One region of the Streptomyces flavofungini genome, then DNA from elsewhere that is predicted to be linked to it. Evidence: riboswitches for the same ligand, from Rfam matches in the RefSeq annotation. Region 1 holds a riboswitch; the other holds the start of a gene.

What was found. A riboswitch is a leader RNA that binds a small molecule or an ion and turns the genes downstream of it on or off. The one in region 1 is predicted to bind S-adenosylmethionine.
Region 2: another riboswitch for S-adenosylmethionine. It lies ahead of QUY26_RS29385 (aminotransferase class V-fold PLP-dependent enzyme); the one in region 1 lies ahead of thrC (threonine synthase).

What each region holds. Positions count from the first base shown of each region.
Region 1 covers NZ_CP128846.1:5,157,990-5,165,564, reverse strand. Annotated here, with positions in the region: gene groL (chaperonin GroEL) at 1-1,230, opposite strand, end outside; gene QUY26_RS21850 (cold-shock protein) at 1,639-1,842, opposite strand; gene QUY26_RS21845 (ubiquitin-like small modifier protein 1) at 2,262-2,537, opposite strand; gene thrC (threonine synthase) at 2,665-4,005, opposite strand; SAM riboswitch class I at 3,999-4,151, opposite strand; gene QUY26_RS21835 (glucosyl-3-phosphoglycerate synthase) at 4,283-5,266, shown strand; gene QUY26_RS21830 (alpha,alpha-trehalose-phosphate synthase (UDP-forming)) at 5,378-6,772, shown strand; gene otsB (trehalose-phosphatase) at 6,880-7,575, opposite strand, start outside.
Region 2 covers NZ_CP128846.1:6,873,352-6,880,926, reverse strand. Annotated here, with positions in the region: gene QUY26_RS29405 (sensor histidine kinase) at 1-759, shown strand, start outside; gene QUY26_RS29400 (response regulator transcription factor) at 788-1,450, shown strand; gene QUY26_RS29395 (SLC13 family permease) at 1,538-2,953, shown strand; gene QUY26_RS29390 (glycerate kinase family protein) at 3,043-4,281, shown strand; gene QUY26_RS29385 (aminotransferase class V-fold PLP-dependent enzyme) at 4,194-5,681, opposite strand; SAM riboswitch class IV at 5,844-5,961, opposite strand; gene trpD (anthranilate phosphoribosyltransferase) at 6,159-7,223, opposite strand; gene qcrB (cytochrome bc1 complex cytochrome b subunit) at 7,378-7,575, opposite strand, start outside.

The sequences.
Region 1 (7,575 bases):
GACGATGCCCTCCTCGACGGCCGCCTTCGCGTTGCGCACGGCGTCCTCGATGCGGTGCTTGCGCTCCTTGAGCTCGACCTCGGTCGCGGCACCGGCCTTGATGACCGCAACACCGCCGGCGAGCTTCGCCAGGCGCTCCTGCAGCTTCTCGCGGTCGTAGTCGCTGTCCGAGTTCTCGATCTCGGCGCGGATCTGGTTGACGCGGCCCTGGACCTGGTCGCTCTCACCGGCGCCGTCGACGATGGTCGTCTCGTCCTTGGTGATGACGACCTTGCGGGCGCGGCCGAGCAGGTCGAGACCGGCGTTCTCCAGCTTGAGGCCGACCTCCTCGGAGATGACCGTGCCACCGGTGAGGATGGCGATGTCGCCGAGCATGGCCTTGCGGCGGTCGCCGAAGCCCGGGGCCTTGACGGCGACGGACTTGAAGGTGCCGCGGATCTTGTTGACGACCAGCGTGGACAGGGCCTCGCCCTCGACGTCCTCGGCGATGATCAGCAGCGGCTTGCCCGACTGCATGACCTTCTCCAGGAGCGGAAGGAGGTCCTTCACGTTGGAGATCTTGGAGTTGACGATCAGGATGTACGGGTCGTCGAGCGACGCCTCCATACGCTCCATGTCGGTGGCGAAGTACGCCGAGATGTAGCCCTTGTCGAAGCGCATGCCCTCGGTGAGCTCAAGCTCGAGCCCGAAGGTCTGCGACTCCTCGACGGTGATGACGCCTTCCTTGCCGACCTTGTCCATCGCCTCGGCGATGAGCTCGCCGATCTGGGTGTCGGCGGCGGAGATGGAGGCGGTGGAAGCGATCTGCTCCTTGGTCTCCACGTCCTTGGCCTGCTCGAGCAGGGCGCCGGAGACGGCCTCGACGGCCTTCTCGATGCCGCGCTTGAGGGCCATCGGGTTGGCGCCGGCCGCGACGTTGCGCAGGCCTTCCTTGACGAGCGCCTGGGCGAGGACGGTCGCGGTCGTCGTGCCGTCACCGGCGACGTCGTCCGTCTTCTTCGCGACCTCCTTGACCAGCTCGGCGCCGATCTTCTCGTACGGGTCCTCGAGCTCGATCTCCTTGGCGATGGACACACCATCGTTGGTGATCGTGGGGGCGCCCCACTTCTTCTCGAGGACGACGTTGCGACCCTTGGGGCCCAGGGTCACCTTGACGGCGTCGGCGAGCTGGTTCATGCCGCGCTCGAGGCCGCGCCGTGCCTCCTCGTCGAACGCGATGATCTTGGCCATGTGAAGTGGTCCTCCCGGACGGGGTGGAAACGCAAACGGATCTGGCTGGCGCCCGCGACGGACGGCCTGCTCACCGTGTGGTTCCTTGCCCCACCCGGCCTGCGGACCTCACCGACCCGACCCAAGTTCTGTCACTCTCACTCGTAGAGTGCTAACGCCAATGATTAGCACTCGACCCCCGAGAGTGCAAGGTCGCTTCGAAGAAGCGTCGATGAGGGGCGGTGGTCGGGCGACGGGTGGGGGCAAGGTCGCTTCGAAGAAGCGTCGATGAGGGGCGGTGGCCGGGCGACGGGCCCCCTCGGGCCGGGCGGAACACTCCGATCTTGGAACGACGAAGGGTCCGCACCCCGTTCCCGGGGTGCGGACCCTTCGTCTGCGTCGCGTCGGTGGCCGATCGCGTCAAGCCGCTCAGACGGCGAGCTTGACCATGTCCGCCTGCGGACCCTTCTGGCCCTGCGAGATCTCGAACTCGACTCGCTGACCTTCTTCCAGGGTGCGGTAGCCGTCCATCTGGATCGCGCTGTAGTGGACGAAAACATCCGCACCACCGTCGACCGCGATGAAGCCGTATCCCTTCTCCGCGTTGAACCACTTGACGGTGCCCTGAGCCATGCCTAACTCCCCTATTACTGGCCCTTGCGCAGACCCGCACTTCGCGGACCCGGGTCAGACCTCACCCCCCATGGGTTGGGGGTGTGCGCCGGAACGCGTCGACCGCGGCTGAATGTATCTGTCCAACTGCCCTCTGCAACAGGTCAATCGGACGAGAATTCTGGGCACGCGCTATCGGCGATTTCAGGAGAATTCCACGGAATTCAGGGCAAGTCGGGCCCGACAAATGCCACATAGGGCTCAAATGGGCAGGACACTTTGGCTGCTTCTTGTCGGCTCCGCGGCCGACTTCGAATATGCGCGCGGCACTGCTTGCGCCGAGAGCGGCACTCCATTCCCAACTGTACCGCGCTCAACCATGCAGAATTGCCCCCTCCGCTTCTCTCGCGGAGGGGGCAATACCAGTGACTCTGCGTGCGTCAGCCGCCGGCGACGGCAGGAATGATCGAAACCCCGGCGCCGTCCGGCGTCGCGGTCTCGAGACCCTGCTCGAACCGCACGTCGTCGTCGTTCACGTACACGTTCACGAACCGCCGCAGCTTGCCCTGGTCGTCCAGGACCCGGGCGGCGATACCGGTGTGGTTCTTCTCCAGGTCGGCGATGACCTCACCGAGCGTCGCCCCCTCGGCGGCGACCTCGGCCTGACCACCGGTGTAGGTGCGAAGAATGGTGGGGATGCGGACGTTGACACTCATGGGTTTCACCTCAGGGGTACGGGGAGGATGAGCGCCCCGTCAGGGGCGCCCCCGAAGGGGCGCGGGGAACTGCGCGACCAGCCACAGCGCTCCCGCGGACGAAACAATGCTCCAGGCCCTGCGGCGATCAGCCGGCAAGCCCTGCGGAGCGGAACGCATCAAGACTGGGCTTGATCGTGGCGGTCGCCTGAGACCTCTCGGCGACCGCGTCGAGAGTCTTCAGGCCGTCACCGGTGTTCAGCACCACCGTGGTGCGGGTCGGGTCGATGAGCCCGGCATCCACCAGCTTCTTGGTGACGCCGACCGTCACGCCTCCGGCGGTCTCTGCGAAGATCCCTTCACTCCGAGCGAGCAGCTCGATCGCCTGGACGACCTGCTCGTCGTTCACGTCCTCCACCGCACCCCCCGTACGCCGCGCGATGTCGAGGACGTAGGGCCCGTCGGCCGGGTTGCCGATGGCGAGGGACTTGGCGATGGTGTCCGGCTTCTGCGGCCGGACGACGTCGTGGCCCGCCTTGAACGCGGTGGACACCGGCGAGCAGCCCTCCGCCTGCGCCCCGAAGATCTTGTACGGCTTGTCCTCGACGAGACCGAGCGCGATCAGCTCCTTCAGACCCTTGTCGATCTTCGTGAGCTGGGACCCGGAGGCGATCGGGATCACGAGCTGGTCGGGCAGGACCCACCCCAGCTGCTCGCAGATCTCGTACGCGAGGGTCTTGGAACCCTCGCCGTAGTACGGCCGCAGGTTGACGTTGACGAAGCCCCAGCCCTCGCCCAGCGGGTCGCCGATCAGCTCGGAGCAGAAGCGGTTCACGTCGTCGTAGTTGCCCTCGATGCCGACGAGCTCACCGCCGTACACCGCGGCCATGACGACCTTGCCCTGCTCCAGGTCGTGCGGGATGAACACGCAGGAGCGGAAGCCCGCGCGGGCGGCGGCGGCGCCGACGGCACCGGCCAGGTTGCCCGTGGAGGAGCAGGACAGCGTGGTGAAGCCGAAGGCGCGCGCGGCTTCGAGCGCCTGCGCCACGACGCGGTCCTTGAAGGAGTGCGTGGGGTTGCCCGAGTCGTCCTTGATGAACAACTTGCCCTGCTCGACGCCGAGTTCCGCGGCGAGGTTGTCGGCCTTGACGAGCTTGGTCCAGCCCGGGTTGAGGTTCGGCTTGTCGGCCACGTCGGCGGGGACGGGAAGCAGCGGGGCGTACCGCCAGATGTTCGCGGGGCCGGACTCGATCCGCTTGCGCAGGCCCTCCGGGTCGCCGAGAGGAAGGTCGTAGGCGACTTCGAGGGGGCCGAAACACTCGGCGCAGGCGAAGATGGGGCCCAGGTCGAAGCGGGTTCCGCACTCGCGGCAGGAGAGGCCCGAGGCGGGGCCGAGGTCTACGGTGCCGGAGTCGGCGGAGGTGCCGGAGTCGGCGGGGGAGGTTGCGACAGTCTGCACAGCCATGGAGGCGAGGCCCTTTCTCCTCATCTTCCTCGCGGCGCATCTCGCCACGAGACGGAATTGGCACCTTCCCGAGCCGGGAGCCTCGCGGCGCGCGTACGCGACGATCGAGACCGGCTGGAGGGTTGCCGGGGCTTCAACGGGCCGTATCCCTCTGCCCCTCTGGATGAGCGGTATTCGATTGTGACGCCCGGGACCCCCGACATGCGATGGTCACCGGCGTTGTTCAAGACTGTAACCGAAGCCTTGGACTCTTGAGATAGTCGTCCGATGCGCGAGATGGATCACAACCGGGAGGACGCGCGTGCTGGAAGAGGTCGAGCGCTGGCTCAGCAGGCGTTCCTGGTCCGTCGCCGACCGGGCGCCCGGCGCCCTGACAGCCGCCAAGCGCGCTCTCGGCACCTCGGTGAGCGTGGTGCTGCCCGCCCTCGACGAGGAGGAGACGGTCGGCGGGATCGTCGCCGAGATCCGTCGTGAGCTGATGGAGAAGGTCAAGCTCGTCGACGAGCTCGTGGTGATCGACTCCGGCTCCGCGGACCGCACGGCCGAGGTGGCCGCGGCCGCCGGGGCCCGGGTGGTGCACCGGGACGAGATCCTGCCGAGGCTGCCCGCCGTCCCCGGCAAGGGCGAGGTCCTGTGGCGCTCCCTCCTGGTCACCCGCGGTGACGTCGTGGCGTTCGTGGACGCGGACCTGAAGGAGTTCTCGGCGGACTTCGTCTCCGGCATCGTGGGACCGCTGCTCACGGAGCCGGACGTGCAGTTCGTGAAGGCGATGTACGACCGCCCGATGACGGTGTCCGACGGCCCCGCGGCCGAGGGCCCGGCGTCCGGCGCGACGGCCGGGCAGGGCGGCCGGGTCACCGAACTGATGGCGCGGCCCCTGCTGAACATGCACTGGCCGCAGCTCGCGGGGTTCGTACAGCCGCTCGGCGGCGAGTACGCGGCCCGCAGGTCGCTCCTGGAACGCCTCCCCTTCCCCGTCGGGTACGGCGTGGAGCTCGGCCTGCTCGTCGACGCGCTGCACACCGTCGGCCTGGACGCGCTCGCGCAGGTCGACGTCGGGGTGCGCAGGCACCGGCACCAGGACGGGCAGGCGCTCGGCCGGATGGCGGCGGCGATCTACCGCACCGCGCAGCTGCGGCTCGCCCGCGCCCATCTCGTCCGCCCCGAGCTGACCCAGTTCGTCCGCGGCGAGCACGGCTTCGAACCGCGGACGTACGCGGTGGACACGGAGGAGCGGCCGCCGATGGCGGAGGTCGCGGAGTACGCGGAGCGGCGGGTGGCCTGAGGGTCCGGGCGGGGGCGGCGGGCGAGGTGTATACGGTCCGGTCCCGCCATCCGTCCGCCCACCCGCCGGCCGTACGTTTGAGCGTTTGCGCGAGCGGCTAGGTTTCGGCACATGGCTTCCGAGCAGGTGGGCACAGCCCAGGTCCTCGTCGCGTCCAACCGCGGCCCGGTGACGTACTCCCTCAGTGCCGACGGCACGCTCGACGCCAAGCGCGGCGGCGGCGGGCTCGTCTCCGGGCTCAGCGCCGTCGGCGACGAGGCCGACGCCCTGTGGGTGTGCTCGGCGCTCGGCGACGGCGACCGGGAGGCCGTGCGGCGCGGGGTCGGCGAGCCGGGCGTGCGGATGCTCGACATCGACGCCGCCGTGCACGCCGAGGCGTACAACGGCGTCGCGAACTCCGTGCTGTGGTTCGTGCACCACATGCTGTACCAGACGCCCCTCGAACCAGCCTTCGGGCCGGAGTTCCGCGCCCAGTGGGCCGCGTACGAGACGTACAACCAGGCCTTCGCCGACGCCCTCGCCCGCGAGGCCGCGCCCGGCGCCGCCGTCCTCGTCCAGGACTACCACCTGGCCCTCGTGCCCGGCATGCTCCGCGAACTCCGCCCCGACCTGCGCATCGGGCACTTCTCGCACACGCCCTGGGCGCCCGTCGACTACTTCCGGCTCCTGCCCGACGACATCGCCGAGCAGCTCCTGCGCGGGATGCTCGGCGCGGACCGGCTCGGCTTCCTCACCGGGCGCTGGGCGGACGCCTTCACGGCCTGCTGCGTGGCGGTGCTCGGCGGCACGTCCGGGACCCGGATCGGGGTGCACGGGCTCGGGGCCGACGCGGACTTCCTGCGGGAGCGGGCGGGGCGCCCGGACGTCGAGGAGCGCCTCGCCGCGCTGCGGGAGCAGATCGGGCCCGACCGGAAGGTCATCGTCCGGGTGGACCGGACCGAGCTGTCCAAGAACATCGTGCGCGGGCTGCGCGCCTACGAACAGCTCCTCGCCGAGCGGCCCGAGTGGCGGGAGCGGGTCGTGCACGTCGCCTTCGCCTACCCCTCGCGGCAGGACCTCGACGTCTACCGCGCGTACACCGCGGAGGTGTCGCGGGTCGCCGAGGCCATCAACTCCGCGTACGGCACGGCCGGGTGGACGCCGGTCGTCCTCCACGTCAAGGACGACTTCGCCCGTTCCCTGGCCGCGTACCGGCTCGCCGACGTCGCTCTCGTCAACCCCATCCGGGACGGCATGAACCTCGTCGCCAAGGAGGTTCCCGTCGTCTCCGACGAGGGGTGCGCGCTCGTCCTCTCCCGGGAGGCCGGGGCCTACGAGGAGCTGTCCGAGGACGCGCTCACGGTCAACCCGTACGACGTGTCCGCGACGGCGTCCGCGCTCCACGAGGCCCTCCTGATGCCCCCCGCGGAGCGGGCGGAGCGCACCAAGCGCCTGGCCGCAGCCGCGACCGCCCTCCCCCCGACCCAGTGGTTCCTGGACCAGCTCCACGCCCTGACCCCCGCCTGACCCCCGCCTGCCCCCCGCCACGGGCTCCTGGCCGCCCGCGGCTCCCGTGTCCGCCCATCCGCTGCGGGCAGGTGGGCCGCCAGGGGCGATGGGGTCCGGCCGCGTCGTCAGCGCAGTTGGTGTGCCAGGGCCGACAGGAGGGCGACCACGCCGGCGGGGCCCTCGGTCACCACGTCCGCGCGGTCGGCCAGCTCCGTGACCTCGGGGCTCCCGCTGCACACGAGGAGCCCCCGCACCTCCCCGTCCGACCGCAGCTTGTCCACGGCGGTGAAGGCGGGCACGTCCCCGAGGTCGTCCCCGGCGTACAGGACGGTCTCGGCGCCCACCTCACGTACGTAGTCGACAAGAGCGCCCCCCTTGTCGACGCCGGGCGGCCGCAGTTCGAGGACGAGACGCCCGGGTTCGACGATCAGCCCGTGGCGCGCGGCCAGCTCCCCGAGCGGCCCCCGCAACGCGTCGAACGCGGCCTGCGGATCCCGCGCCCGCCGCGTGTGCACGGCGACGGCCCGCCCCTTCTCCTCGATCCAGGTCCCGTGCCACGCCCCGATCGCGTCCAGGAACCCGGGCAGTTCGGCCCGCACGGCGGCGACGCCGGGATGCGGCTCGGCGGCCTGCACGGTCCCGGTGACGGCGTCCCACCGCTCGGCACCGTAGTGCCCGAGCACGACGAGGTGTTCGAGCCCGGGGACCCCGGCGAACCCGCCGTAGCGGACGGCGACGCCCGCGGGCCGCCCGGTGACGACGGCGACGGAGCGGACCTTCGGGGCGAGCGCGGCCAGCGCGGGCACCGCGTCGGGATGGGC
Region 2 (7,575 bases), 1.7 Mb from region 1:
GAGCAAGACCTGACCCGGCGCATCCCCGTGCACGGCAAGGACGACATCGCCGCGCTCGCCGACACCTTCAACGGCATGCTGGACCGCCTGGAGCGGGCGTTCGCCGCGCAGCGCGAGTTCGTCGACGACGCCGGGCACGAGCTGCGCACCCCCATCACCATCGTCCGCGGCCACCTGGAGCTGATGGGCGACGACCCGGCCGAGCGCGAGGAGACCGTCCGGCTCGTCACCGACGAGCTCGACCGGATGAGCCGCATCGTCGAGGACCTGCTGCTCCTCGCCAAGGCCGAGCGCCCCGACTTCATCCGGCCGGAGCCGGTGCAGCTCGCCGAGCTGACCGCCGACGTCTTCGTGAAGGCCCGCGCGCTCGGCGAGCGCGGCTGGGAACTGGCCGAGGTCGCCGACCGCGAGGCCCGGCTCGACCCGCAGCGCATCACCCAGGCGATGGTCCAGCTCGCCCAGAACGCCGTGCAGCACACGGTGCCCGGCGGGCGGATCCGCGTCGGCTCGCGCCTGGTGTCCGGGCGGATCGAGCTGTACGTCGCCGACAGCGGCCCCGGCGTCCAGGCGCAGGACGCCGAGGTCATCTTCGAACGCTTCCGGCGCGGCACGGCCCGGCGCGGGGCCAGGACCAGCGGCGCCGGCCTCGGGCTCTCGATCGTCCGCGCGATCGCCCGCGGCCACCGCGGCGAGGTCGACCTGCGCCCCACCGACGGCGGCGGCGCCACCTTCGTACTCGTACTGGAGGACCAGACATGAGCCGCACCGCGACCACCGGAGGCCGCGCATGAGCCGGGTGCTGATCGTGGAGGACGAGGAGCGCATCGCCTCCTTCGTCGACAAGGGGCTGCGGGCCAACGGGTTCACGACGACGATCGTGGGCGACGGCGACGCGGCCTACGACTACGCCCTCACCGGCGGCTTCGACCTGATCCTGCTCGACATCGGGCTGCCGGGCCGGGACGGCTTCACCGTGCTCAGGGAGCTGCGCGAGGCGCGGGTGTCGGTTCCGGTGATCGTGCTGACGGCGCGCGACTCCGTGCGCGACACGGTCGCCGGACTCGAAGGCGGCGCCGACGACTGGATGACGAAGCCGTTCCGGTTCGAGGAACTGCTCGCGCGGGTGCGCCTGCGGCTGCGCACGGCGGCGCGTGCGCCCGAGGTGACCGTATTGCGCGGCGGCGAGGTGACGCTCGACCTGCGCACGCGCAGGGCCCGTTCGGGCGCGCGCACGGTGGACCTGACGGCGCGTGAGTTCGTGCTCCTGGAGCTGTTCCTGCGCCACCCCGGGCAGGTGCTCTCCCGGGAGCAGATCCTGTCGCACGTGTGGGGCTACGACTTCGACCCGGGGTCGAACATCGTGGACGTGTACGTGCGCGCCCTGCGCAAGAAGCTCGGTGCGGAGCGGGTGGAGACGGTGCGGGGCATGGGGTACCGGCTGCCCGCGTGAGAGCGGGGGCCCGGTGCGGGCCGCCGGTGAAGTTCCTTTCATCTTCGGCTCATCGAAGGCTCACGGCGCGCCGGGACGCTGACTGCCGTGACCCTGACCCCGCGGCAAACGATCCTGCTCTGCCTGGCCCTGAGCCTGTGCGCGCTCCTCGTCGTCCCCGGCAGCTTCCCCGGCCTGAGCGGTGACGCCCGCCTCACCCTCGCCGTCTTCGCCCTGGCCACGTGTGCCTGGATCGGCACGCCGATCGACGACACGTACATCGCGCTCGGCGCGGGCCTCGCCCTCACCGCCACCGGCGTGATCAGCAGCGACACCCTCTTCGGGACCCTCGGCGACGAGACGGTCTGGCTGCTGATCTGCGCGTTCGTGCTCGCCGCCGCCGTCGCGCGCAGCGGGCTCGCGGGGCGAGCGGCGGCGTTCCTGGTCAGCGGGGCGCGCAGCGTGCGCCAGCTGACGCATCTGACGACCGCCGCCCTGGTCGTCACGGCCTTCGCGGTGCCGGCCACCTCCGGGCGGGCCGCGCTCGCGCTGCCCGTCTTCCTCGCGCTCGCCCAGGTCCTGGCCGACCGCAAGCGGCTCGTCGTGATGCTGGCGCTGCTGTTCCCGACCGTGATCCTGCTCTCCGCCGTCGCGACCCTGATCGGCGCGGGCGCGCACCTGATCACCGTGTCGGTTCTGTGGGAGGCCACCGGCGACCGCATCGGCTTCACCCAGTGGCTGCTGCTCGGCCTGCCCCTCGCCATGGCGTCCTCGCACCTGGCCGCCGAGGCCGTGCTGTGGACGACGACCCGCCGCGCCGACCGCACGGGCCCCGTCCACATCACCGTCGAGCAGATCCAGGAGCACAGCGAACACCCCGTCACCGGCCCCTGGGAGCCCGCCGAGACGCGCTGCGCCCTGCTCCTGGCCACCGTCGTCGCCCTGTGGTGCAGCGAGCCCCTGCACCAAGTGCCGCCCGCCGTGGTCGCGTTGATCGGCGCGGTCGTCGCGTCCTCGCCCGCGCTCGGCACCGTACGCCTGAAGGACGCCCTGAGGACCGTGCCGTGGGCGCTGCTGCTCTTCATGGCGGCGACGATGGCGATGGGCGTGGCGCTCGCCGACTCGGGTGCGGCGAAGTGGCTGGTGTCGGGGCTTCCCGTCGACCTGCCGCCGGGCCTGTTCCTGGCCGCCGTCGTCGCGATCAGCACGGCGGCGCACCTGGTGCTCCAGTCCCGTTCGGCCCGCTCGTCCGTCCTGGTGCCGCTGGTGGTCGCGGCCGCCGTGGGCGCGGGAGTGAACCCGGTCGCGGCGGCGCTCGCGTCCACGGCCGCCGCCGGTTTCTGCCACACGCTGCCCGCCTCCGCCAAGCCGGTGACGCTCTTCGCCGAGATACCCGGCACGCCCACCTACACCCCGCGCGACCTGCTGCGCCTGTCCGCCGTCCTGGCTCCCCTGACGGCCGCCCTCGTCCTGCTGTTCGCCCTCGCGGTGTGGCCGCTGCTCGGCGTGCCCGTCGTCCGCTGAGCCCCGGCCCGGCCGCCAGGGGTTCCGCGGGCCACTCGGAGCCCGCCCCCCATCCTGCGTCGCTCGTTCACCCGTCAAGGAGTACGTCCATGCCCCTCACCCGTTTCGCCGTCGCGCCCAGCGGCTTCAAGGAGTCCCTGTCCGCCCAGTCCGTCGCGGCAGCCATCGCGGCCGGGGTGCGGCGGGTCGTGCCGGACGCCGAGGTCGACCTGATCCCGCTGGTCGACGGCGGCGAGGGCACCGCGCAGGCGCTGGCCGCCGCGTCCGGGGGCCGCCTGGTGGCGCTGCCCGCGACGGGCCCCGTGGGCGAGCGCATCGGCACCCACTTCGCGCTCCTCGGCTCCGGCACCGCCGTCGTCGAGATGGCAGCGGCGGCGGGCCTCAGCCTGGTCCCGCGGGACCTGCGCGACCCGGGCGCCACCACCACGTACGGCGTCGGCGAGCTGATCCGCGCCGCCCTGGACACCGGCGCCCGCCGCATCCTGGTGGGCTGCGGCGACTCCGGCACGTCGGACGGGGGCGCGGGCGCCCTGCAGGCCCTCGGCGCCCGGCTCCTGGACGAGGACGGCTGGGAGCTGCCGTACGGCGGGCGGGAGCTGATGCGCCTGCACCACATCGACACCAGCGGCCTCGACCCGCGCCTCGCGGACACCGAGTTGCTCGTCGCCTGCAACCCGCACAACGTCCTGTGCGGCGCACGCGGCGTGGCCCGCGTCTTCGGCCCGCAGAAGGGCGCGACCCCCGCCCAGGTCGAGCAGCTCGCGGCGGGCCTCGAACACTGGGCGTACGTCCTGACCCGCGATCTGAACGTCACCGCCGACCTCTACAACGGCGTCGGGACCGGCGCCTCCGGGGGCCTCGGCGCGGGGCTCGCCGCGCTCGGCGCCCGGCTCCTGCCCCGCTTCGACGTGCTCCTGGACCATCTCGACCTGGACGCCCGCCTCGCCCGCGCCGACCTGGTCGTCACCGCGGAGGGCGCCCTCGACCACCAGACGCCGCGCGGCAAGGTCCCGGCCGAGGTGGCCCGGCGCGCCAAGCGGTTCGGGCGACCCGTCCTGGTGCTCGCGGGCACCATCGGGGACGGGGCGCACGCGGTCCGCGAACTCGGCGTGGACGCCTACAGCGCGATCCTGCCCGCCCCGGTGTCGCTCACCGAGGCGCTGAGCCGGGGCGGCGAGTTCCTGACGGACGCGACGGAGCGCGCCCTGCGCATGATCGTCCTGGGGTCCCGGCTGCGGCGTCAGGCAGCGGCGGCGTCCGCGGCACCGGCGACGGCGCTGTCCGCCGCACCGGTGTCCGGCACGCAACGCCCGTCCTCCGTACGGTAGTTCCAGCGCGCCCCGTCGGCCACCAGCTCGCGGACGGCGCGCACGAAGCGCTCCACGTGCTCGTCGGGGGTGCCCGCGCCGAAGCTCACCCGGATCGCGTTCAGGGACCGCTCACCGGGCGCGGCCTCCGGGGCGCCGCACTCGCCGGGCTCGTCGGGGGCGCCGCCGAGCAGGGTGCGCACGAGCGGGTGGGCGCAGAAGAGGCCGTCGCGCACGCCGATGCCGTACTCGGCGGACAGGGCGGCCGCGAAGTGCGAGCTGTTCCAGCCGTCGACGACGAAGGAGATGACGCCGACGCGCGGCGCGTCGTCCCCGAACAGGGAGAGCACCCGCACCTGCGGCACATCCGCGAGCCCCGCGGTGACCGTCGCGATCAGGTGCCGCTCCCGCTCCACGAGCGCGTCGAACCCGGCCTCCTGAAGGGCCTTGCAGGCGGAGGCGATGGAGTAGGCGCCGATGACGTTGGGCGACCCGGCTTCGTGCCGGGCGGCCGTGTCGTGCCACTCGACGTCCACTCCCCCGTCGGCGCGCCGCGCGACCTTGCGCGAGGCGCCGCCGCCGGCGAGGTACGGCTCGGCGGCCTGCAGCCAGTCGGCCCGCCCGGCGAGCACGCCGGAGCCGAAGGGCGCGTACAGCTTGTGCCCGGAGAAGGCGACCCAGTCGACGTCCAACTCCGCGATGTCCACGGGGTGGTGGGGTGCGAGCTGGGCGGCGTCGAGGACGATGCGGGCGCCGTGCGCGTGCGCGACGGCGGCCAGCTCACGGACCGGCCACAGCTCACCGGTGACGTTCGAGGCGCCGGTGACGCACACGAGGGCGGGGCCGTAGGGGCCTCCCCCGCTCGAACGAAGCGGAGAGCTCGGGGAGGGGTCGCGGTCGGCGAGTGCGCGCTCCAGGGTGTGGACGGCCTCGTCGTGGGTGCGCGGGGCGTCGAGGTAGGTGACGCGGGCGTCGCGCCAGGGCAGCAGCGAGGCGTGGTGCTCGGTCTCGAACACGAAGACCTCGCAGTCGGCGGGCAGGGCGGCGGCGAGCAGGTTCAGCGAGTCGGTGGTCGACCGCGTGAACACCACCTGGTCGCCGTCGCGGCAGCCCAGGAACTCGGCGACGGTCCTGCGGGCGTTCTCGAACAGGTCGGTCGACAGCTGCGACAGGTACCCGGCGCCGCGGTGCACGCTCCCGTAGTACGGCGCGTACGCGGCCACGTCGTCCCAGACCCGCTGCAGGGCCGGGGCGCTCGCGGCGTAGTCGAGCGCGGCGTAGGTCACCTCGCCGCCGGTGACGAGGGGGACGGTGACGTCGCGGCCGAGGACCGGCAGCGGGGCGGCGCAGCAGGGGTCGGCGGAGTCGGCGGGCTCGGCGGACCGGGCGGCGGACGCGGTGGCAGCAGGGGTGGCAGACATGGCGAACTCCCGTAAGAGGCAGGCGAGATCACTGGGCCGGACGTCGGTCGACAGCTCAGGAAAAGGTGAAATGGGTGCGCGGAAAAGGGGCGTCGACGCCCTATCGCATTCGCTTGCTCACGAGACTGCTCCCTTGAGGACCAGGACCCCAGGGTTCAAAGGGGTCCGCGCTTGCGGCGGACCTTGCTGTCCACCGCCTGGTCTTCACCCGGGGCACCCCGCCACGGACGGAGGGTTGCCGGACAGCGGGCCGGGGCCGTAGTCGCTGTCACTCATGACCTGCCGGACATCCTGCCACACGCCCAAGGGCGCGCAACATCGCCGTCCACAATCCGGACCGGGGCGCCCCGTCAGGGGCGCGGGGAACTGCGCGCTCAGCGCGCGAAAAGCCGCAGACGCGTCTGCGGAGTACCTGGCAGATGCGTCTGCGGCTTTGTTGTGGCTGGTCGCGCAGTTCCCCGCGCCCCTTCCAGGGGCTTAGCTGTTACTCGCCGCCACCCAGCGCGCCAGCACACCCTTCGCTGCCCCGGAGTCGATGGCGTCGGCCGCCTTGGCCATCCCCGTCCTGATCTGCCCCGCCAGGGACCCCTCGCCCGGCCCCAGGGCGACCAGCGCCGCCGCCGAGTTCAGCAGCACCGCGTCCCGCACCGGCCCCGTCTCACCGTCCAGAAGCCGCCGCGCGACCTCCGCGTTGTACGAGGCGTCGGCGCCCCGCAGCGCCTCGACCGGCACCAGGTCGATGCCGACGTCCCGCGGGTCGAAGGCCTCCTCGTGGACGCCCCCGTCCCTGACCACCCACACCCGCGACGTGGCCGTCGTCGTCAGCTCGTCGAGCCCGTCGTCGCCGCGGAAGACGAGCGCCGAAGAGCCGCGCTCGGCGAGGACGCCGGCGAGGATCGGCGCCATCCGCGCGTCGGCGACACCGGTGGCCTGGGCCCGCACCCTGGCCGGGTTGGTGAGCGGGCCGAGGAAGTTGAAGGTGGTCCGGATGCCCAGTTCGCGGCGCGCGGGCGCCACGTGCCGGAGCGCGGGGTGGAACTTCACCGCGAAGCAGAAGGTGATCCCGGCCTCCTCGGCGACCTCCCGCACCCGTCTGGGGGTGAGCTCCAGGTTCACGCCGAGCTTCTCCAGGACGTCGGAGGCGCCGCTCGCGGAGGACGCCGCGCGGTTGCCGTGCTTGACGACCTTCGCGCCGGTCCCGGCGACGACGATCGCCGACATGGTGGAGATGTTCACGGTCTTGGCGCCGTCGCCGCCGGTGCCGACGATGTCGACGCTCGGCCCGGGCACGTCGATGGTGTGGGCGTGCTCGTACATCGTCCGGACCAGGCCGGAGATCTCCTCGACGGTCTCGCCCTTGGCGCGCAGCGCCACCGCGAAGCCCGCGATCTGCGCGTCCGTGGCCTCGCCGCTCATGATGCGGTCCATGGCCCAGGCCGTGTCGTCCGCGCTCTGGTCGCGCCCGTCGAGCAGCCCGTTCAGTACGTCGGGCCAGGAACGGGCCGCCGCGGTGTCGCCTCCTGCGGGGGTCACAGCGCTCATGGCCGCTCCTGGTTTCGTAGACGAAGGCATCCCAAGCTTCTTGGGGTGGGTCCACCCTATCCAGCCCCCAGGACGGCAAAGAGCCCCGTCCATGCACTGGACGGGGCTCCTGCCGTGGCGACCTTCGGGTCAGCGCCTGGTGGCGCTCAGGTGATCAGTGGTGGCCGTGGCCGCTCGTGATCTCCTTGTACTCCTCCGCGGTGGGCTTCGGGATCTGGCTGTCCTCGCCGTAGAAGCCCTTGGAGAGCTTCGCCCGCAGCTTCTGCGGACCCTTGACCTTGCGCTCCACGCCGTTCTCGTCGACCGTCGGGCCGATCTCGAGCGGCTTGTACTGCTCGTGCGCGGTCAGGGT